DNA from 3 places in the Streptomyces sp. NPDC046215 genome. Region 1 is predicted to be linked to each of the others. Evidence: riboswitches for the same ligand, from Rfam matches in the RefSeq annotation. Region 1 holds a riboswitch; each other region holds the start of a gene.

Region 1 (7,560 bases):
CGGCGGTTCCCGCTTGTCACCCGCGGTCAGTGGTGCGGCGCGTGGTGCCCCTGTGCGGCAGGAGGCGCGGGGACGCCTCGCACGGAAGGCCGAATGCTGCTCTTGAACGTCGCTCCGGGCGACCGGATACTCGATCGCACTTGACATGGACGCGACCGTTTTTCATCGGCCCCCACCCGGTGTCGCGCCCGGTCCCCACCCGACCCGCACGCGCTCACCCCGTACGTCCTCCGCGCCCGGACATCGATGTCACCGGGCGCTCCCCCACAGGAGGTCCCGAGTGACACGCTCACGCATTCCCGCACGCCGCCGTGCCGCCCTGGCCGGCGCCGCGGCCGCGGCCCTGACGGCGGCGGCCCTCACCCTGCCGAACGCCCACGCCGCCCCCGCCCCCGGCCCCGAGGCCCTTTCCGGCGTCGATGCGTCGCGCCTCGCCCAGCGGCTCGCCGCCGCGCTCCCGGCGGAGACGGCCGGTGCGTACTACGACGCCGGGGCGCGGCGGCTCGTCGTCGGCGTCGTCAGCCGGAAGGCGGCCGACGCGGTGCGGGCGGCGGGCGCCGAGGCCAGGTTCGTCCGGCACTCGGCCGCCGAGCTCGCCTCGGCCCGGCGCGCGCTCGCCGCGCAGGCCGCGATACCGGGCACCACCTGGTCCGTCGACCCCCGGGCCAACAGGCTCGCCGTCACCGCCGACAGCACGGTGGAGGGGACCGCGCTGGCGCGGCTGGAGAAGGCCGTCGCCGGGCTCGGCGACAAGGCGGCGCTCAGGCGGACGCCCGGGAAGCTCCGGCCGTTCATCGCGGGCGGCGACGCGATCTGGGGCAGCGGCGTGCGCTGTTCGCTGGGGTTCAACGTCACCAAGGGCGGCAAGCCGTACTTCCTGACCGCCGGTCACTGCGGCAACGTCTCCTCCAGCTGGTCCGCCTCGCAGGGCGGCGGCCGGATCGGGGTGACGGAGAGCTCGTCCTTCCCCGGCAACGACTACGCGCTGGTGCGCTACACCTCCACCGTGGCCCACCCCAGCGCGGTGAACCTCTACAACGGCCGGCTGCAGGAGATCACCGCGGCCGGTGAGGCGACCGTCGGGGAGCAGGTGCGGCGCAGCGGCAGCACCACCCGGCTGCACGACGGCGAGGTGACCGGCCTCGACGTGACCGTCAATTACGAGGAGGGCGCGGTCGACGGCATGATCGCCACCACGGTCTGTGCCGAGCCGGGCGACAGCGGCGGGGCCCTGTTCGACGGCGGCACCGCCCTGGGGATCACCTCCGGCGGCAGTGGCGACTGCGGCTCCGGCGGCGAGACGTTCTTCCAGCCGGTGACCGACGCCCTGCGGGCCTACGGGGCGCAGATTCCCTGACCCCCGGCCCGCCGGCCCGGCCCCCGCGTACGCCTCCCGGCGCCGGGGGCCGCGCCGCGTCCTGGTGGCGCGTCAGTTGACGCGGCCGTACCAGACGCTGTTGCTCCAGATCTTCTCCAGCCGGACGGACGCGCCGGGCTTGGGCGAGTGCCAGATCTTGTTGTCCCCGGCGTAGATGCCCACGTGGTAGACGTTGCTGCCGGAGTGGAAGAAGACGAGGTCACCGGCCTGGCGCGAGCCCGCGGACAGGTGCCGGGTCTTGTTGTACTGCTGGGCGGCGGTGCGCGGCAGCGACTTGCCGACCTTCTTGAACGAGTAGAGCGTCAGGCCCGAGCAGTCGAACCGGTTGGGGCCCGCGGCGCCGTACTGGTAGGGCGAGCCCTTCTTCGAGGCCGCGACCTTCAGGGCGCTCTGGCCGGCCGTCGCCGCCTGGGCGTCACCGGCCATGCCGGGCAGCAGCATCGACGCGGTCACGGTGGCCGCGGTGAGGACGGACGCGGCCCCGGCCTTGGAAACGAGCGCGGGTATGCGAGGGAACGCAGACATGCCAAAACCCTTCGTCATCCGCCTGCGAAAGATGACCTGTCGGGTTCGGGCTGTCGAAGTTGCCCGGCCACAGTTGTGGCTTCACCCCAAGAACCACCGCGATCGTGGTTCGCCTTGCTCGGGTCTCCCGCTCCTGCCGATCCATAGGGATCTGTCCGCACCCGGACAGCGGCAGGACTCGGCGTCCGCCCGGGTCGCCCGCCTCGGTGACGGGATCTTGTTGTTCGAGCCAAGATCCTGCATCACGGAACGCCCGAATCCCGCGTCGGAAGGGGCATCTGTGAACTTCTTCACTTCATCGCCCGCCGCGGAACCGGGGGTTGTCGATGCCTCGGGCGAACCACGCAAACCCTTTTATCCAAAGGGCTTTGAAGAAAGCGGAAGACCGAAATCGCGTCACATGAGTGCCCCTGACACGGGTACCCGCACGAACACGGGGCTGCTTTGCGTCACAAATACGCGGCGGCCGGGTCCGCGCGGTTCGGTGCCGGGGCACGGGGGTAGCGATACGGCATGCTCACCCTAGGGATCGAGGAGGAGTATCTTCTGCTCGACCCGGCCACCGCACTGCCCGTAGCCCTGGCAGAGCAGGTCTGCGCGGCATTGGACCTGGAGCCGGCCGTGCACGAGCGGGAGATTCAAGCGGAGCTCCTGCAGGCCCAAGTGGAAGTAGCCACTCCGGTCTGCACGGACCTCGCGGAGGCGAGCCGGCACCTGCTGCGGCTGCGCCGCGCCGTCAGCGCCGCCGCCAAACAGAACGGCTGCCGGATCGCCGCCTGCGGGACGTCCCCGCGCGCGGGCCTGGCCCCCGTCCCCGTCACGCGCAGTCCGCGGTATCTGGCCATGCACGCCCGCGCCCCCCAGCTGGTGGACGAACAGCTGGTCAACGGCATGCACGTGCACATCGCCATCCCCGACCGCGAGACGGGCGTCGCCGTCCTGAACCGGCTCCGTCCGTGGCTGCCCGTGCTGGTGGCCATGGCGGCGAATTCCCCGATGTGGCACGGCCTGGACACCGGGTTCGCCAGCTGGCGCACCGTGGTCTACAGCCGCTGGCCCGTCTGCGGGCCGCCCCCGCACTTCGCCGGCCTCGCCGACTACGAGGAGCGGATACAGGCGCTGTTCGTGGCCGGGGCGATCAGCGACCGGGGGCAGCTGTACTGGCAGGCGCGGCTGTCGGACCGCTACCCCACCATCGAGGTGCGGTGCCTGGACGTCCAGTTGCGGGTCGACGACGCCGTCATGTTCGCGGGCATCGTCCGCGCGCTGGTGGCCACGGCCATCCGGGACGAGAAGACCGGGCCCCCGGTCTCCCACTGTCCCCAGGAGCTGCTGAACGCCTCGAACTGGCACGCGGCCCGGCACGGGCTGGAGGGGGTGCTGGTCGACACCGAGGGCAAGCGCCGGGGCGCCGAGGACGTCGTGCACTCCCTGCTCGCCCACATCGAGCAGGCGCTGGCGGAGTCGGGTGACACCCGTCAGGTGAGCGCGCTGGTCCACCGTCTCCTGCGGCGGGGCACCCCGGCGGACCGGCAGCGCCGGGTCCTGGCCGCGGACGGCATCCGCGCCCTCACCGACCTCATCACCGAGCCGTGACCGCCCGGACGGGCGGGAAGGGCGGTACCGGCGCGCGGGCCGGGCAGCGGGATCGCCCTCGATCCGCCCGGGCACCGGCGGGCGGTCGCGGGCGGGTGCACGGGAACGCGTGGACGGCAGCACGGCGGCAAGGCCCGGGGGACACAGTCCGGGACGGGCCGGCGGATCCGCCGGCCGGCGCGGACCGCACCGCGAGGAGGACGCGGAGGCAGGCGGCCTGCCGGCGGGCGAAGCGCGGGCCGGGCAGGCCGCCCCGGCCGGGCCCGGCGGACCGGCGCGCCCCGCCCGCAGCCGCGGCTCAGTGGGCGGAATCGGCCCGGAAGCCCCGTGGCACGAGGACGGCCGCCAGCGCGACGGCCACCGCCACGATGCCCAGGGACACCAGTGAGGTGCTGGTCAGCGCGTCGTCGTAGGCGGTGCGGGCGGTGTCGAGGAGGGCGTGGCCCACCTCGGTGTCGTGGCCGAAGGACCGGGCCACGTGGTCGGCACCGCCCACCGACTCCCGCGCGGTCTCCAGGTCGTCCCCCCGCAGTTGCGCCGGCAGTCCGGTCATCTCGGAGCGGAACAGCGTGGTGTGCACGCTGCCGAGCAGGGCCACGCCGAAGCCGATGCCCAGTTCGTAGGCGCTCTCGGAGACCGCGCCCGCCTGGCCGGCCCGCTCGGGCCGGACGGCCGAGATCATCACGGCCGCGGAGGCGGTGATGGCCATGCCGTCGCCGATGCCGAAGGTGACCAGGGCGACGGCCACCGCCCCGTACCCCAGGGGCTGGGGCGCTGCGGCCAGCACCGCGAACCCGCACAGCAGGGCGGCCAGACCCACCGTCAGCACGGTCCGGACGCCGATCCGGCGCAGCAGCCACGGTGTCAGCAGCGAGGACGCGAGCGCGGCGAGGGCCACCGGCAGGGTGCGCAGGCCCGCTTGCAGGGCGTCGTAGCCGTGGACGTACTGCAGCCACAGGGAGATCAGGTAGAGGGCGGCGCCGATGGCCGTCATGGCGATGAGGGTGGCCAGCGCGGCGGCGAGAAAGGGCCGGTTGGCGAAGAGCCGGACGTCCAGGAGGGGGTCCGAGGAGAGCAGTTGGCGGCGGACGAACCAGGTCAGGGCGGCCAGGCCCACCAGCAGCGCGGCCAGGTCCACCGGGCGGAACCCGCCGGCCAGGTGCTTGATGCCCCAGGCGGCGGCGATGATCCCGGCCACGGACAGCAGCGCGGAGACGAGGTCGAGGGCGTGGTGCGAGGGGCTGCGGTACTCGGGGAGCAGCAGGACGGCCGCGACGAGGGTGACCAGGACGATGGGCACGTTCACCCAGAAGGCGGCCGACCAGGAGAACGCGTCCACCAGGACCCCGCCCACCAGCGGGCCGATGGCCGCGCCCGCCCCGGCCACGGCGGCCCAGACGCCGATCGCGAGGGTGCGCTCGTGCGGGTCGGTGAAGATCGTGCGGATCAGCGAGAGGGTGGAGGGCATCACCATGGCTCCGCCGATGGCGAGCAGGACCCGGCCGGCGATCAGCTGGAGGATGTTGTCGGTGACTCCGGCGGTCGCGGCGAGCACGGAGGCGACGCCGAACACGGTGAACCCGGCGATGAACAGCAGCTTGCGGCCGAACCGGTCGCCCACCGCGCCGGCGGTGACGAGGAGCCCGCCCAGCACCAGCCCGTAGATGTCAATAATCCACAGCTGTTCCAGGGCGTCCGGCTGCATCTCCGTGATCAGCGAGGGCAGGGCCACGTTGAGGATGGTGGCGTCCATGGCCACCAGCAGGAGGCTCGCGCACAGGACGGCGAGCATCGCCCAGCGGGCCGGATCCGCCGGGGCGGGACCGGCTGCACCGGGCGGCCCTGGCGGCCCTGGCGGCCCGGCGGAGGAGACATGATCCACGGGGAGTGCCGTCCCTTCGGGGACCACGTGCGCTGTGCCCCGGAACGGAACCTAACCCGGGCCCCGGCGCCCCGCATCCCGGGCCCGATCCGGCGGACCGTGCCGCTCACGGCCCGCTCGCGGACCGGTGACGCCGCCGCCCGCATCGGCCGATCGGCCCCCTCGTCTCCCCCGGCGCATCCCCCGTCGGACCGATCCCCAGGGGGCGGGCGGGGTCCTAGCGTCGGAAGGGTCAGCTACGGAGCAGCACGCGAGGAGGTCGGAAGATGTCGGAGACCGTGGAGCGCGTGGAGCGCGTCGTCGTCGGCGTGGACGGGTCGGCCGGCAGTGTGGCGGCCCTGAGGCAGGGCGCCCGGGAGGCCGTCCGCCACGGAGCGGTGCTGTGTCCGGTGCTCGCCTGGGCGCCGCCGGGCGGGGAGGCCGCCGACGCCGTCTCGCCGGCCCCCCGGGACGTCCGCGCGCACTGGGAACGGGCCGCCCGGGAGCGGCTGATGCGGACGTGCGACAAGGCGCTGGCGGGGCGCGCGGACCGCCCGAGCATCGCGCCGCGGGTGCTGCGGGCCGACCCGGGCCCGGCGCTGGTGGCCTGCGCGCACCACGGCGGCGACCTGCTCGTCATGGGCGCGGGCAGCCACGGGCCCGTGCGCCGCCTCCTGCGCGGATCGGTGAGCCGGCACTGCCTCAAGCACGCCCACTGCCCGGTACTCGTCGTTCCGCCCGGCCCGGTGTCCCCGGGCTCCTAAGGGACCGGCGCATCCGGCGCGGGCCCGGCCGGACGCGCGTCCGCAGGCAGCCGGACCTCGACGGCCGTGCCCGCGCCGGAACTGTCCACGCGGAGGCGGCCGCCCGCGCTCTCCACCCGGACGTGGTGGCTGGCCAGGCCGATGTGCCCCTCCCGCAGCCGCCGCTGGACGATCCGCTTGTCGAACCCGACCCCGTTGTCGCGCACCGTCAGGACCGTCTCGGCCCCGGCGCCGGAGCCCTCCACCGCCAGCCCCACCCGGACGTGGGTCGCCCGGGCGTGCTTGACGACGTTGCCCAGCAGCTCGCGGGCCGTCGAGTACAGCAGGGCCTCGTGGCCGACCCGGCCCGGCAGCCTCAGGTCGTAGTCGACGGTGAAGCCGCCGCGCCGGGCGCAGCGGTCACCGGCCGCCTCCAGGGCGGCCGACAGCCCGGCGGCGGACAGGATCTGCGGGTGCAGATCGAAGATGATCTCCCGCATCTCCTGGACCGTCCGGCGGACCTCCGTCTGCGCCCGCTCCAGCGCCGGCGCGCCGGACGCGGGCACGACGGCCTCGACGTCCTCCAGGTCGTGGAGGGCGGCGAGCAGCGTCTGCACCGCGCCGTCGTGGAGGGCGTCGGCGACATCGGCCCGCTCCCGGGCCTCCGCGGCGAGCGCGTCGTCGAGCAGCAGCTCACGGGCGTCGAGGAGCTCGGAGACCGTCTCCGTCCGGCGCCGCAGCAGGGCCGCGACCAGGGTGCACACCATCACGATCCACAGGACGTACGCCTCGTCGACGACGACCGGCCAGACGCTCTCCCCGGCGCGGGTCAGCAGGTGCGGCAGCGACATCGCCGCGTAGGCCGCCATGCAGACCGCCCCGAACGCGGCGGTGACCTTGGGCAACTGCCACAGCACGGTGGCCAGGGGCCAGATGAAGTAGGCGTAGCGGACCGGGGAGTCCGGGCCGCCGGCCGCCACCGCCAGCCCCGTGACGATCAGGAGGTCGACGGCAGGCGCCGCCACCGCGCCGCGGAATCCGGTGACCGGACGGCGGTACACCCACCCGAGCCGGCCCACCGACCACAGCGCATAAACGACGAGCAGGCAGTTGAACCAGAAATGGTAGAAGTAATCGACTTCCGGCTGCCGGCCCGCCAGGAAGAGCGGAACGAGGAAAAGCAGCCGGCACCAGGCGACATAGCGCGACGATTGCGCGGCCATCTCGCCGACTTGCCGCTCCCGCCACCGTGTGGTCATCGCTTCGAGATTACCTCCGAGGGGGAGCCGATCGGTGGAATCGGGTTCCCCCGCCCGGTGGCCCGGCCGGCCGGTTCCGCCGAGGTCGCGGCGGTTCTAGCGTGGAAGGCGCGGTGATCGACCACTGCCCGGGAGCCGCCCGGAAAACCCCGGAAAGCGGTCCCCCGAGGCCGCCGGGAGAAGTGCCGGGAAGAAGGC
Region 2 (7,560 bases), on a different contig from region 1:
GTAGTCGTGATGGGTGAAGCGGTGCACGTCCCGGTCGGACAGGCGCGGGTAGGGGGCGAAGAAGCGGTAGTACTTCGACTCGTCCGAGACCTGCTCGTAGAAGCTGACCAGGCGCCGGGCGTCGTCGGCGGTGATGGGGCGGATCTGCGCGGTGCCGCCGTCGCGCAGCACGACGTCGGCTTCCCAGTGGGTGGGGTACGCGTGCTCGGACGGCGTCTGCATGGGCCCAGCGTAAGGCCGGGCACCGACAGCGGTCCGGCTCGCGGTGGCGGGCCCGGCGGGGCAAGGTGGGGGCAGCCCGAGCACCGCCGACCCCGTGAGACACTGGTCTAGACAACCAATACTGACTTGAAGGGCAACACCATGGCTGAGCGCCGCGTTAATGTCGGCTGGGCCGAGGGCCTGCACGCGCGTCCCGCGTCGATCTTCGTCCGTGCGGCCACTGCCGCCGGCGTGCCCATGACGATCGCCAAGGCCGACGGCAACCCCGTCAACGCCGCCTCCATGCTGGCCGTGCTGGGCCTGGGCGCCCAGGGCGGCGAGGAGATCGTCCTCGCCACCGACGCCGAGGGCGCCGAGGCCGCTCTGGACCGCCTGGCGAAGCTCGTCGCCGAGGGCCTCGAGGAGCTCCCGGAGACGGTCTGATTCACCGGGACCACACGCGGCGGGGCCGCGGCAGCCGACTGAGGCCGCCGCGGCCCCGTCGTCCGTCCGCCGCCGGTTTATCGCCCGCTCCCCCGCACCGCATTCCCCGGCCCGGGGGCCGGGGAATTCCGGCGGTAACCGGGCCGGAATAGCGGTCCGTTGTTAAGGGCGGGCGATCGCCGTGTTTACAGTGTGTTTCGTATTCTGCGGCCGGTGCGGGTTTCGCGGCGGGGGCGGGGCGGGGCGGCGCAGCCGGTATTCGCCCGGCGTGCGGTCCACGCGGGCCGCGGCCAGCGCGCGGGCCCGGTCGGCGTCGCCGCGGGCCACCGCGTCGACGAGCGCCCCGCACGCCGCCCACGCCTCCACCGGCCGGGCGGGCGGCTCCGGCACGTACACCCAGGCGATCTTCAGCCGCAGCTGGGTGAGGAGCCCGGCGAGGCTGGGACTGCCCGACGCCTGGGCGAGCGTCTCGTCGAACCAGTCGCTCAAGGGCCGCAGTTCGGCCGTCAGCCCGGCACGGGCGCGCTCCTGACCGAGCTTGACCAGCCCGCGCAACACCTTTACATGCGCCTCCGTGCGCCGCTGCGCGGCCCGCGCCGCGCCCAGCGGCTCCAGCAGGGCCCGGACGTCCAGGAGGTCGGCCGCCTCCCGCTCGGTGGGCTCCGCCACGCAGGCGCCCGCGTGCCGGCGGGTGGTGACGAACCCTTCGGAGGCCAGGGTGCGCAGGGCCTCGCGGACCGGTACCCGGGAGACGCCGTACTGCCGGGCGAGGAGCTCCTCGGTGAGCCGGCTGCCGGGCGGGAACCTGCCGGAGACGATGTCGTCCCGGATGGCCGTGCAGACGGCGTGCGTCGAAATGCGGCGGCCGTCCCGCACCGCTCTGCCGTCCCCGCTCACGTACGGCCCCGCATGGGTGTACCTCCGCATTGACCTCCGCGAAACGCGGCCTATTGTCACTTGTTGAGCGACTCTATTGCAGTCGGGTGCGAATTCCGATGGCCACGGTGTTTCCATCGATATGTTTTGGCCAACACAAAGGCCCCGGCCGGGGGCCGGGGCCTTCGATGAAGCGTGTCGCGCGCCCGTCGCGGCGGACGGCGCGTCAGGGGCGGTCGGGCGACCGTCAGATGCCGACGCCGTGCGAGCGCAGGTACTCGACCGGGTCGATGTCGGTGCCGTACGTCGCGCCGGTGCGGGCCTCGAAGTGCAGGTGCGGGCCGGTGACGTTGCCCGTGGAGCCGGAGATGCCGATCTGCTGGCCCGCGGTGACCGCCTGGCCGGCGCTGACGCTGATCGAGCTGAGGTGGCCGTACTGCGTGTAGGTGCCGTCGTTGTGCTTGATGACGACGTTGTTGCCGTACGCGCCGCCCCAGCCGGCCTCGACGACGGTGCCGGCGCCCACGGACTGCACCGTGGAGCCCTCGGCGGCGTGGAAGTCGACACCGGTGTGGCTGCCGGAGGACCACAGGCCGCTGGACGCCTTGTAGGAGGTCGAGACGTAGGAGCCGTCGATGGGCGCGACGTAGGCGTTGAGGCGCTTGCGCTGCTCCTCGCGGTCGGCCCGCTCCTTCTCGGCGCGCTCGGCGTCGGCCTTGCGCTTGGCCTCGTCCGCGGCCTTCTTGACCGCGGCGGCCTCCTTCTTGGCCTCGGCCTCGGCCTGGAGGCGGGCGGTGGTCTCCTCGGCGCTGGTGCGCTGGACCTCGGCCTGCTCGCCGACGCGGTCAGCCGTGTCGTCGCCGATGACGATGGCCTGGGTCAGGCCGGTGTCCTCGGTGCGGGGCGCGTCGTCGGTCGCGGCGAGCGCCGGGGCGGCGAAGCCCGCGACGACACCGGTGGCCGTGAGGGTGGCTATGCCCGCGATGTTCGCGCCGGTGCGGACGGCGCGGCTCGGACGGCGGTGCTTCCCGGTGGCACGAGTGAACGCCATAGGTACGGCTGATCCTTTCCTTCCTTCTCGCCTACCGGGTTAGCTGACGGGTTCGGAGCAGGAAGGTCTCCTACGACTCCCTCCGGAAAGGGAACCGATTCACCCCAGGGGACATGTGGGTCCCCGGTTCCCCCGGCTCGCGCCGTACGGGGATTCGGCGATGGCTGCCCGGTGCCGCGGATGCGGCGCGCAATATGACGGACAGCCGCCCTGACGCTAGACGCCGCCTCTTTCCCACGGCAAACAGAACTCATGTTTTGTGGCGTACACCACAGTTCAGAGGTGCAACCACTCCACTAAATCGGACATAAAGGAGGCACGCGTGACCCGTCGGTCTCGCGTGCCTCCCGGGCGATATGAGCCCCCATCAGAGCCGTGTCAGGACCGGCCGGACCGGGCCGGACGCGGATCCGCCCAGCTCAGCCCGTGATCACCGTCACCTCTCCGATGCCCAGCGCCTTCACGGGCGCCTCGATCTCGGCGGCGTCACCGACGAGGACCGTCACCAGGCGGTCCACCGGAAACGCGTTGACAGCGGCGGCGGTGGCCTCCACGGTGCCGGTCTGCGCGAGGCGCTCGTAGAGCCGGGCCTGGAAGTCGTCGGGGAGGTGCTGCTCGACCTGGTCGGCGAGCGTCCCGGCGACGGCCGCGGCCGTCTCGTACTTCAGCGGGGCGACGCCCACGAGGTTCTGCACGGCGCTGTCCCGCTCGGCGTCGGTCAGCCCCTCGGCCGCGAGGGTGCGCAGCACGGCCCACAGGTCGGCCAGGGCCGGGCCGGTGGAGGCGGTGTCCACCGAGCCGCTGATGGCGAGCATGGCCGCGCCCGTGCCCTGCGCGGTGGAGCGCAGCACCTGGCCGAAGGCCCGCACGCCGTAGGTGTAGCCCTTCTCCTCGCGCAGGACGCGGTCGAGGCGGGAGGTGAGGGTGCCGCCGAGGCAGTACGTACCGAGCACCTGGGCCGGCCAGACGCGGTCGTGCCGGTCGGCGCCGATCCGGCCGATGAGCACCTGCGTCTGGACCGCGCCGGGGCGGTCGACGATGACGACGCGCCCGGTGTCGTCGGCGGTGATCGGCGGCACCGGGCGGGGCTCGGCGGCCGGGCCGGTCCAGGCGCCGAGCGTCTCGGCGAGGGCCGCGTCGAGGTCGATGCCGGTGAAGTCGCCGACGACGACGGCCGTGGCGGTGGCGGGCCGGACGTGGGCCGCGTAGAAGGCCCGCACGGCGGCGGCGTCGATGCGGGCGACGGTCTCCTCCGTGCCCTGGCGGGGCCGGGACATCCGCGAGTCGGCGGGGAAGAGCGCCCGCGAGAGGGCCATGGCGGCCCGGCGGGAGGGGTTGGCCAGCTCGTGCGGGATCTCGTCCAGGCGGTTGCGGACGAGGCGCTCGATCTCGCTGTCGGGGAAGGCGGGGGCGCGCAGGGCGTCGGCGAGCAGGCCGAGCGCCTTGGGGAGCCGGGAGGCCGGGACCTCCAGGGAGACCCGGATGCCGGGGTGGTCGGCGTGCGCGTCCAGGCTGGCGCCGCAGCGCTCCAGCGCGGCCGTGAACTCCTCGGCGGTGTGCTTGTCGGTGCCCTCGGTGAGGGCCCGCGCCATGATGGTGGCGACGCCGTCGAGGCCCTCCGGCTCGGCGTCCAGGGGCGCGCCGAGGTTCACCTCGACGGCGACGATCTGCTGGCCGGGGCGGTGGCAGCGCAGCAGGGTGAGGCCGTTGGGCAGCTCGCCGCGCTCGGGGGCGGGGAAGGCCCAGGGGGTCGCCTCGCCGGCCTGCGGCCGGGGGTGGAGGTCCATCGGGGTGCCGGTGGCCACGGTGTCGCTCACTTGGCCGTCTCCTCGTCCGGGACTGCCGCGTCGGTCACGTCGGCGTCGGCTGCTTCGTCGGGGGCCGTGGGCTCGTAGACCAGCACGGCGCGGTTGTCGGGGCGCAGCCGGGCCTTGGCGACCTGCTGCACCTCCTCCGGGGTGATGTCCAGGGCGCGCTGGACGGCGGTGAGGGCGAGCTGCGGGTCGCCGAACAGCACGGCGAAGCGGCACAGTTCGTCGGCGCGGCCGCTGACGGTGGAGAGGCGGTCGAGCCACTCGCGCTCCAGCTGGGCCTGGGCGCGCTCCATCTCCTCGGCGGTCGGGCCCTCGGCGGCGAAGCGGGCCAGCTCCTCGTCGACGGCGGCCTCGATGGCGGGCACCTCGACCCCGCCGGAGGTCTTGACGTCCAGCCAGCCGAGCGAGGGGGCGCCGGCGAGCCGCAGCATGCCGAAGCCCGCGGCGACGGCGGTGCGGTCGCGGCGGACCAGGCGGTTGTGGAGCCGGGAGGACTCGCCGCCGCCGAGGACGGTGAGGGCGAGGTCGGCGGCGTCGGCCTCGCGGGTGCCGTCCTGCGGCAGCCGGTAGGCGGCCATCAGGGCGCGCGCGGGGACCTCTTCGCGGACGACCTCGCGCAGCTCCGTGCCGATGACGTCGGGGAGGGAGCCGTCGCGCGGGGGCTGCTTGGCGTCGTGGGCGGGGATGGAGCCGAAGTACTTCTCGATCCAGGCCAGGGTCTGCTCGGGGTCGATGTCGCCGACCACGGACAGCACGGCGTTGCCGGGGGCGTAGTACGTGCGGAAGAACGCGCGGGCGTCCTCCAGCGAGGCGGCGTCCAGGTCGGCCATGGAGCCGATCGGGGTGTGGTGGTAGGGGTGGCCGTCGGGGAAGACCTTGGCGGTCAGCTTCTCGAAGGCTGTGCCGTAGGGCACATTGTCGTACCGCTGGCGGCGCTCGTTCTTGACGACGTCCCGCTGGTTTTCCATCGACTCCTCGTCGAGGGCGGTGAGCAGCGAGCCCATCCGGTCGGCTTCCAGCCACAGGGCCAGCTCGAGCTGGTGGGCGGGCATGGTCTCGAAGTAGTTGGTCCGCTCGAAGCTGGTGGTGCCGTTCAGCGAGCCGCCGGCCCCCTGCACCAGCTCGAAGTGGCCGTTGCCCTTGACCTGGGCCGAGCCCTGGAACATAAGGTGCTCGAAGAGGTGGGCGAGTCCGGTACGGCCCTTGACTTCGTGGCGCGAGCCGACGTCGTACCAGAGGCAGACGGCGGCGACCGGGGTCAGGTGGTCCTCGGAGAGCACGACCCGCAGGCCGTTGGCCAGGCGGTGCTCGGTCGCTTTCAGGCCGCTGGAACCGGCCTGTTGCGTGGCCGTGTGACCCATGGGCATGTACGTCCCTTCGATCGCTTGCAATCTCGCGACGGTTCGCGATGACTCGCGTGATGAACAGTCCTGTCACTGTATGCAAGCGCGCTGACATCTGGCGAAGTTCCCGGAGCGGTGCGCTCTTACGGACGGGTCGCGGTCGGGGATGTCAGTGGGGCGGTCCACAATGGTCCGCGTCAGACCCCTGCCTCACCCATGCCTCGGCAATCGATCGAAGGAGCCGCAGCCGCGATGGCCCGCCGCAGCACGAAGACCCCGCCGCCGGAGAACTTCGAGGAGCGCATCCTCGACATCGACGTCGTCGACGAGATGCAGGGCTCCTTCCTCGAGTACGCGTACTCGGTCATCTATTCCCGGGCCCTGCCCGATGCGCGCGACGGCCTCAAGCCCGTCCAGCGCCGCATCCTCTTCCAGATGAACGAGATGGGCCTGCGCCCCGAGCGCTCGTACGTCAAGTGCGCCCGTGTCGTCGGCGAGGTGATGGGCAAGCTGCACCCGCACGGTGACGCCTCCATCTACGACGCCCTGGTGCGCATGGCCCAGCCGTTCTCGATGCGGGTGCCGCTCGTCGACGGCCACGGCAACTTCGGCTCGCTGGGCAATGACGACCCGCCCGCCGCGATGCGGTACACCGAGGCGAGGATGGCCTCGGCGACGTCGCTGATGACGGAGTCGATCGACGAGGACACCGTCGATTTCGCGCCGAACTACGACGGCAGCGAGCAGGAGCCGGTCGCCCTGCCCGCCGCGTATCCGAACCTGCTGGTCAACGGCTCGTCCGGGATCGCCGTCGGTATGGCGACGAACATGCCGCCGCACAATCTGGGCGAGGTCATCGCCGCCGCCCGGCACCTGATCCGGCACCCGGCCGCCGATCTCGACACCCTGATGAAGTACATCCCCGGCCCCGACCTGCCCACGGGCGGCCGGATCGTCGGGCTGAGCGGGGTCCGCGACGCCTACGAGACGGGCCGCGGCACGTTCAAGATCCGCGCGACGGTCGCCGTGGAGAATGTGACGGCCCGTCGCAAGGGGCTCGTGGTCACGGAGCTGCCCTACTCGGTCGGCCCGGAGAAGGTGATCTCCAAGATCAAGGACCTGGTCGGCTCGAAGAAGATCCAGGGCATCGCCGACGTCAAGGACCTCACCGACCGCTCGCACGGGCTGCGGCTCGTCATCGAGATCAAGAACGGCTTCAACCCCGAGGCCGTCCTGGAGCAGCTCTACAAGCTGACGCCGATGGAGGAGTCCTTCGGCATCAACAACGTGGCGCTGGTGGACGGACAGCCCCTGACGCTCGGCCTCAAGGAGCTGCTGGAGGTCTACGTCGACCACCGCTTCGACGTGGTGCGCCGGCGCAGCGAGTTCCGGCGCGGCAAGCGGCGGGACCGGCTGCACCTGGTCGAGGGGCTGCTGGTGGCGCTCCTCGACATCGACGAAGTCATCAGGATCATTCGATCGAGTGATAACGCCGCGCAGGCCAAGGAGGCCCTCATCGCGCGGTTCTCGCTCTCCGAGATCCAGACGCAGTACATCCTCGACACCCCGCTGCGCCGTCTGACGAAGTTCGACCGCGTGGAGCTGGAGTCGGAGCGCGACCGGCTCAACGCGGAGATCGAGGAGCTGACGCGCATCCTGGACTCCGACTCCGAGCTGCGCAAGCTCGTCTCCGGCGAACTGGCCGACGTGGCGAAGAAGTTCGGCACGGACCGGCGCACGGTGCTGCTGGAGTCGGCCGGCGCGCCGGCGTCGGCGGTGCCCCTGGAGGTCGCGGACGACCCCTGCCGGGTGCTGCTGTCGTCCACCGGCC
Region 3 (7,560 bases), on a different contig from region 1:
CGTCCGTGCCGGACGGCATCTCGCGGCTGCGGCTCACCGCGCGCGCGGACCTGTCGGACCGGCAGGTGGCCGAGGCGGCCGGCACGGTCGTACGCACCGCGCCGGCCGCCTGAGGCTCAGCCTTACCCGGCGCTGCGGCCGGAGAGCGGGATGCGGCCGTCGCGCAGTCCTCCCACGAAGGAGGTCCAGGCGACGGGGGAGAACAGCAGGGCCGGTCGGGCGGTGTTCTTCGAATCGCGTACGGCGAGCAGCCCGGGGCGCAGGCCGGCCGTCTCCACACAGTTGTTCATTCCGGTGCTGTAGCTGCTGCGGCGCCACACTGCGCCACAGGTTGGTACATACCGCGGCATTGCGGACATGGTGCCTCCTCACGCGCCGTCGTTGATCCCGGCGATGAAATCCAACGAGTTCTCATGCGAGAGGGCGTGCGCCCGCAGCGTCGCGAATGCCGCGCCGTACGCCCGGAGGTCTTCTTTCCGCTCCAGGTAGAGGCTACTCGTCAAGTGGTCGAGAACAACCACATCCAGATCAGCAATGCGCGGAAATGAGAAGATAACAAAAGGTCCTGTGATGCCGATATGGCCGCTCTGGGAGAACGGCAGTACATGCAGCCGCACATGCCCCTGTGAACCCGTCTTCATCAGGTGCCGCAACTGCCCGGCCATGACCTCCGGCCCGCCTACTTCATGGCGCAGCACGGCCTCGTCCAGCACGGCGCACAGCTCCAGCGGCCGGTCGCCCTCCAGCACCGACTGCCTCGCCAGACGCACCCGCACCAGCTCCTCCACCTGCTCGGGCGGCGGGTCGTGGAGCGCGGCCCGGGTCACGGCCCGTGCGTACGCGGGGGTCTGCAGGAGGCCCGGCACCACCGTGGTCTCCAGGGTGCGCAGACGGGAAGCCTCCGACTCCAGGCTGATGAAGTCCAGATACGCGGGCGGCAGCCGGTCGCGATAGGCGTACCACCAGCCGCGCCGGGCCCCTTCGGCATCGGCGGACCCCGCCCCGCACAGGGCCCCCAGCAGGGCGCGCAGCTCCGGATCCGACACTCCGTACGCATCCAGCAGCAGCGCCACGTCCGCCGGTTTCACGCCACTGCTGCCCGTCTCGATCCGGCTGACCTTCGACTGGTGCCAGCCCACCGCCCGCGCGGCTTCCAGACTGGTCAGCCCGGTGAGCTCGCGCTGCCGACGCAGCTCCGCGCCCAGTTTGCGGCGGCGCACCGCAGGTCCGTTGCGCATCGGCCCCTCCCTCCGCCCGAGGTGAACGGCTCGTCCGCCCGGCCGTTTTCCGCGATCGCCTTATCGGCGACGGCACCCCCGGTCCGTTACCCCTGTGTCATTAGTCCAGTGTGCCGCCCAAATATGGGCTTCCGTCGTAGAGTTCACCGCTTCGAGCGACAGATATATGCATATCTCGGAGGATCGCCCCCATCACACCCGTTATCAGTGGCAGTCTGTCGCGAAGAGCCGTCCGAGGCCGCTCTCGACTTCACTGCGCAAAGCGTCGGAGTCCGGCCCCGGTAGGAAGGGACACCGCCATGGCAGACCAGCAAGAAGCCACCGTCACTCTGCCGAGCGCCCCCGCCTCGGTCTCCACGGCACGCCGCTATGTGGCCGGTGTGCTCGCGGAATGGGGGCTGCCCGGCGGCACCGACACCGCCGAGACGGTGCGGCTGATCGTCTCCGAGCTCGCCACCAACGCCGTGCAGCACACCCGCGGCCAGTCACCCACCTTCACCGTCGACGTCCGCCTGGAGCGGGATCAGCAGCTGCGCATCGGCGTCACCGACAGTCACCCCCGCTTCCCGCGCCGGCTGCCGGCGGCCGTCCAGCAGGACAACGGGCGGGGCATGGTCATCATCCGCTGTCTCACCGCGGAGCGCGGGGGAAGACTCTTCTTCACCCCGACCTCGGACGGCGGGAAGACGGTGTGGATCTCGCTCCCGTGGACCGTGGCGGTCAGCGCCGAACTCTGAACGGGGCGGGGACGGGGCGGCAGGGCCCCGGGCCCCCGCGCGGTGCGCGGAGGCCCGGGGTGGTGCCGGGCCCGCTGCCCCGGGCCCGGCCGCGCCGCGGGCGGTGCGCCCGGCGGCGGTCGCGTCCGGCGGTCAGTTCACCCGGCCGTAGAGCACGCTGTTGGTCCAGATCCGCTCCAGGCGGACGACCGAGCCGGTCTTGGGAGCGTGCCAGATCTTGCCGCCACCGGCGTATATCCCGACGTGGTAGATGCCGCGCCCCGAGCCGAAGAACACCAGATCACCGCGTTCCCGCGCGGCGCGCGGGATGTGGCGGGTGCGGTTGTACTGCTGGGCGGCGGTGCGGGGCAGTTGCTTGCCCGCCCGCTTGAAGGAGTAGAGCGTCAGGCCCGAGCAGTCGAAGCGGTACGGGCCGGTCGCCCCCCACTGGTAGGGGGAACCCTGTTTCGAGGCCGCGATGCGCAGTGCCGTGGTGGAGACGGTCGATGCCTCGGCGCCGGCCGCGCCGCCCGGCACCAGAACGGTGGCACCGACGGCTGCGAGCGTGAGGGCCGACGCCGCGCCGGCCCTGGACATCTTTGACGGACGTTTGTGCGCGCCCATTCTTCAACCCTTCGTCAGCCGCCTGTGAAGGATGACCTGTCGGGTTCGGGCAGGCGAAGTATGCCCGGCCGCGTCAACGGCTTCACCCCAAGGGCCGACCGCACTACTCTTGGTCGTCCCACCATGCTTGGGTCCTCCATCCCTGCCGATGCACTCAGTCGACCTGCATCCCGGCGGCGGCAGGGTTCGGCGTCCACCGGGACCGCCCCACCGGGATGGCGGGGTCTTGTCGTCGACGGGATCTTGGCGCAGCCCTGGTACGGATTCCGAGCGGAACCAAAGGTATGTGAGCCTGATCACTTCTGGGTAATTCCGGTGGACACGACGGCATTTGACCCTCATCGGATTCGCCTGTTGAGCCGCTGGCCTGCGGCCCGCCGCACCTGCTCCGGCGCGGTGTGCGTGCCCGGTTGACTTCGATCGCCGCGCCCCGTCTACGACATGATCCGGCGTATGGGGGAGCGGTGTTTATTCGCCCGCCGACCCCGGGTCCGTGGGCGCGGGCGGGAGCGTGAGCGGGATTGTGACCCGGTGCGCCCGACGCTCCCCGCCGGGGCCGGGCACCGCCCGTGTTCGGCGGGCCCGCTCGCAACTCCCCTTCGCCCCGTTCGCACACGGCTGCGAGCGCGCCCCGGGGTCCGGGGGCCGCGACGACCCAGGTCTGCGCCGCCCGTAGCCCGCCGTACGTGTCGTGCGGGCGGGCGGGATGGATCCGGCCCAGAAGATCCCGTACGTGCAGGGCGCAGCCGGGCGGTTCGGCCCGGCGCGGGCGGTCGGCGGGGGCCGCGGGCCGCTGCGAGCCGGGCCGCGGCCGCGGTATGCGGAAGGGGGCGGCTCAGCCGGCGGCCAGCTCCGCGCGGATGGTGTCGCCGTGGTACCAGGGGTTGCCCGCGGCCTCGGAGATCAGGTTCCGCGAGGTGGTGTCACGGTACCGGCCGAGGTCGAGTGTGAGGTACTGGACTAGCTCCAGCGCGGTGAAGTACTTGCGCATGAAGGTGGGCTGGGTCAGCGGGATCTCGGTGACCTCGATGTTCCGGTTCTGCGGCAGGTCACTTGTCAGCAGGCCGACCAGGTTCGTCATCTTCTGCCGCGTGTACGCGTCGTCCTGGTCGTCCTGGAAGATCAGGACGCTGTGCTTGCGCGTGGGGTCGGACAGCGTCGCTACCTCGCTGTGGCAGAACTCGTGGAAGAAGTTCCGCGTGGCGGGGACCATCGCCATCTCGTTGAGGTGCATCTTCGCCAGCTTCAGCAGGCTCTCGTGCCACAGGGGGGAGGCCAGCATGATGACGTTGGCGTCCCGGCTGCGCGCGGCGGCCGTACGGGCCAGCTCGCGGTGCGCGGCGGTGAAGTCGGTCTCCAGGTGGTCCGGGAGCGCGGCCACCTCGGGCCCGAAGTCCTGGGAGATCAGCCCCAGCTCGAAGAACATGTCCAGCAGGATCGCGAAGTACTGGCCCACGTGGAACAGCGGGTACTCGCGGTCCGGCTCGGTCAGCTGCCAGCGCGCGATCGAGACACCGTGCCGCTGCCCCAGCTCGCCGAGCTTGCCGCCCGAGGTGAGCAGCAGCACCCGGTCGTGGGCGTGCGCGAGGCGGTGGAAGACGTGCAGCGGCTCGGTCGAGTGGCCGCTGTAGGAGCTCAGGACGATCAGCGTGCGCTCGTCGTCCATGACGGAGGCGGGTATCAGATACCGGAAGTCGTAGTCGTTGAAGACGTGGAACTCCAAGTCCGTGTCGATGGAGTTGAAGAAGGCACGGACGACGTCGGAGACGATCGCGGAGCAGCCCATGCCGGTGAAGACGACCCGCTTGAAGTGGCCGTTCTTCATCCGGTCCCGCAGCGCGGGGCTGATCTCGGAGATCGAGTACTCCTCCGGCTTGCGGAAGCCGTCCCGGTACTGAGTGGTCAGAAAGGCTTCGTATCGGTCGATGCGCGACTGCATGCGGGTCTTCCCTTTCGGTCGTCCGTGCTGTGGGAGGTGCGGCATGGCTGTGCGGCGGCGCCCACCGGGCCCGTCACCACATGAACTGCCCGCCGTCCACGATGAATTTCTGTCCCGTGATGTAAGCGGCCTTCTCGCTCACCAGGAACTCCAGCGCATCGGCCATCTCCTCCGGGCTGCCGATCCGGCCCTGCGGGATCTCGGCCAGCAGCCGGTCGTGGTGCTCCTGCTCCGCCGTCCGGTACCGCGTGCGCATCTCCTCGGTGTCGATCATCCCGGGGATGAGCGAATTCACCCGGATCGTCGGCGCGAGCTCCAGGGCCAGGCACTTGGTGAGGTGCAGCAGCCCGGCCTTGCTGGCGCAGTAGTTGGCCCCGTTCAGCCGGGGCCGGATGCCGGTGGTGGCGGCCACGTTGACGACGGACCCGCCGCCGGCCTCCAGCATGGCCGGAGCCAGGGCCCGGGTGAGGTAGAAGGGGCCCGACAGGTTCGCCTCGATGACCTGGTTCCAGTCCGAGGGCGTCAGCTCCAGGAACGGACGGTCGATGTTCCGCCCCGCGTTGTTGACGAGGACGTGCGGCACCCCGTGCTCCGCCAGGACGAGCTCCGCGACGCGGGCGACGTCACCGGCGTCGGCCACGTCGCCCCGGAGCGCGGTGAAGCCTTCGCCCAGTTCCTTCACGGCGGCGGCGGCCGACTCCTGGTCGCCCCGGTACAGGGCGACGACCCGGTAACCCGTCGCCACCAGGCGCCTGCTGAGGCTCAGCCCGATGCCCTTGGTACCACCGGTCACCACGGCACGTCGTTCCTGCATGCGAGCTCCCTCGTACGGGCGGCCATTCCCGCTCCACACTTCACGGCGGGCGCCCGCGTATCCAGAACGTCCGCATGCTGGTACTCCGAGTACTACTCCCGACCGGGCCGCCCCCGCCGTACCGCTCTTCCCGCCGGCACGCCGGGGATTGACCGGCTGGCCGGATCCGGCACCCCATTCTTTCCATATGCACCATTGTCGGCCGCCGACCGCCGGAACGCTCTCCTCCCCGAGGTCGTCAGCACGGACAAAACTGCTTGATTTCAAGCCACTTGACGGTTCGTTCGGGCTTCATCTGCTCTCAGCGAACTGCCCGTCAGCGGCGCCTCGCGGGGACGGGCCGCGTGTTAGCTTCGCCAGGTGTGAGGGTGGGGGCCGACCACTCCCGCTTCGCTGATCGAATGGACGAAACCCGGGCCGGCGTCCGGGACATCGCAAGGATGAGGAGTGGAATTCGATGGGCACTCAGCAGTTCCCGCACGAGTCGAGCCGGATGATGCCTCAGAGCTCCGACGGTGCCGGCGCATCTCCCTTCGGGGACGCCGTTTACAGCCGTCTCCTCCAGGACCGCATCATCTTCCTGGGCAAGGAGGTCGATGACGATATCGCCAATCGCGTCACCGCCCAGATGCTGATGCTGGCCACCGACCCGACGCGGGACATTTACCTGTACATCCACTCGCCGGGCGGCTCGGTGACCGCCGGCATGGCGGTGTACGACACGATGCAGTACGTCAAGAACGACATCGTGACCATCGCGATGGGATTCTGCGCCTCCATGGGGCAGTTCCTGCTCACCGCGGGCACGAAGGGCAAGCGTTTCGCGCTCCCGCACACCAAGATTCTCATGCACCAGCCGTCCGCCGGGCTCGCCGGCTCCGCCTCGGACATCAAGATCTACGCCGAGCAGCTCATCCGCACCAAGCGGGAAATGGCGGACCTCATCGCCCACCACTCCGGCCAGTCCCCCGAGACCATTACGCGGGACTCGGACCGGGACCGCTGGTTCACCGCGCACGAGGCCAAGGAATACGGCCTGATCGACGAGGTCATGGGATCGACGGCGGACATGCCCGGAGCCGGCGGGGTGTCCCCCAAGTAGTCCTTCGCCCGGCGACAGAACACCCACACACGGAGGGCCCCGCCCAGTGAGCCTGCCCCATTCGCTCCCGGCAACCATGTCTCCCGGGCCCGGCGCCCTGCGCCCGGAGAGCCGCTACATCGTCCCGCGTTTCGTCGAGCGCACGTCACAGGGCACCCGGGAGTACGACCCCTACGCGAAGCTCTTCGAGGAACGGGTCATCTTCCTCGGCCACCAGGTCGACGACGTCGTGGCGAACGACGTCATGGCCCAGCTGCTGTGCCTGGAGTCCCTGGACCCCGACCGGGACATCTCCCTGTACATCAACTCGCCCGGTGGCTCGCTGACGGCGCTCACCGCCGTCTACGACACCATGCAGTTCATCAAGCCCGACATCCAGACGGTGTGCCTGGGCCAGGCCAACGCGGTCGCGGCCGTCGTCCTCGCCGCCGGCACCCACGGCAAGCGCATGGCCCTGCCCAACGCCCGGATCCTCATCCAGCAGCCCTACACCCAGGGCCGCCAGGGCCAGGTGTCCGACCTGGAGATCCAGGCCCAGGAGATCCAGCGGCAGCGCGAGCTGATGGAGACCATGCTCGCCCGGCACACCCGGCGCGACGCCACGCAGATCCGCGAGGACATCGAACGGGATCACGTCCTCACCGCCGCGCAGGCCCTGGACTTCGGCCTGATCGACCAGGTGATCTCGCCGCGCACGCTGGCCCACAGCGCCTGACGCCGCCACGGCGCGGGAGCGGGGCCGGGGAGGCGATCCCCGGCCCCGCTCGCGTACCCGGCCTACCGGGCCGACGGATCCGGCAGGTGGTAGACGACCTCCAGGGAAGGGTGCAGCCCGTCGGCGAGGGTGACCAGCCGCATGGGGACCGTGCCCCGCCGCGCGTGGCGCAGACGGCGGAACTGCGGCTCGGCGTTGAGCACATGGGACTCGTTCCACCACTTGCGGAACAGCCCGCTGACCCGCTTCAGCTCCTCGACCATTTCGCTGACGCAGGAGCGGCCGGGGAAGCTCGCCGACACCGCGCGCAACCTGCCGACCTGGTCGCGGGCGTCGCTGCGCCAGTCCACCAGGCGGACGGGCGCCTCGGGCGAGGTGAACAGCCACCAGAGCAGGTTGCGGCGGCTCTCGG

The links. Region 1 has a riboswitch for cyclic di-AMP ahead of ABZ951_RS23005 (C40 family peptidase). Riboswitches for the same ligand answer to the same signal wherever they lie in the genome.
Region 2: linked by a shared signal. The riboswitch ahead of ABZ951_RS12740 (M23 family metallopeptidase) and the one ahead of ABZ951_RS23005 (C40 family peptidase) in region 1 are both predicted to bind cyclic di-AMP.
Region 3: linked by a shared signal. The riboswitch ahead of ABZ951_RS24985 (C40 family peptidase) and the one ahead of ABZ951_RS23005 (C40 family peptidase) in region 1 are both predicted to bind cyclic di-AMP.

What each region holds. Positions count from the first base shown of each region.
Region 1 covers NZ_JBEYZW010000057.1:8,810-16,369, forward strand. The annotation lists gene ABZ951_RS23000 (S1 family peptidase) at 281-1,357, shown strand; gene ABZ951_RS23005 (C40 family peptidase) at 1,430-1,903, opposite strand; cyclic di-AMP (ydaO/yuaA leader) riboswitch at 1,907-2,070, opposite strand; gene ABZ951_RS23010 (glutamate--cysteine ligase) at 2,417-3,499, shown strand; gene ABZ951_RS23015 (MFS transporter) at 3,798-5,291, opposite strand; gene ABZ951_RS23020 (universal stress protein) at 5,648-6,124, shown strand; gene ABZ951_RS23025 (ATP-binding protein) at 6,121-7,362, opposite strand.
Region 2 covers NZ_JBEYZW010000022.1:53,630-61,189, reverse strand. The annotation lists gene ABZ951_RS12755 (GNAT family N-acetyltransferase) at 1-222, opposite strand, end outside; gene ABZ951_RS12750 (HPr family phosphocarrier protein) at 364-645, shown strand; gene ABZ951_RS12745 (GntR family transcriptional regulator) at 808-1,542, opposite strand; gene ABZ951_RS12740 (M23 family metallopeptidase) at 1,769-2,572, opposite strand; cyclic di-AMP (ydaO/yuaA leader) riboswitch at 2,586-2,742, opposite strand; gene ABZ951_RS12735 (pitrilysin family protein) at 2,992-4,359, opposite strand; gene ABZ951_RS12730 (pitrilysin family protein) at 4,386-5,753, opposite strand; gene ABZ951_RS12725 (DNA topoisomerase IV subunit A) at 5,982-7,560, shown strand, end outside.
Region 3 covers NZ_JBEYZW010000068.1:4,577-12,136, forward strand. The annotation lists gene ABZ951_RS24965 (8-amino-7-oxononanoate synthase) at 1-113, shown strand, start outside; gene ABZ951_RS24970 (DUF397 domain-containing protein) at 123-359, opposite strand; gene ABZ951_RS24975 (helix-turn-helix transcriptional regulator) at 369-1,238, opposite strand; gene ABZ951_RS24980 (ATP-binding protein) at 1,538-1,975, shown strand; gene ABZ951_RS24985 (C40 family peptidase) at 2,108-2,578, opposite strand; cyclic di-AMP (ydaO/yuaA leader) riboswitch at 2,582-2,780, opposite strand; gene ABZ951_RS24990 (SIS domain-containing protein) at 3,414-4,517, opposite strand; gene ABZ951_RS24995 (SDR family NAD(P)-dependent oxidoreductase) at 4,591-5,331, opposite strand; gene ABZ951_RS25000 (ATP-dependent Clp protease proteolytic subunit) at 5,825-6,433, shown strand; gene ABZ951_RS25005 (ATP-dependent Clp protease proteolytic subunit) at 6,510-7,148, shown strand; gene ABZ951_RS25010 (helix-turn-helix transcriptional regulator) at 7,211-7,560, opposite strand, start outside.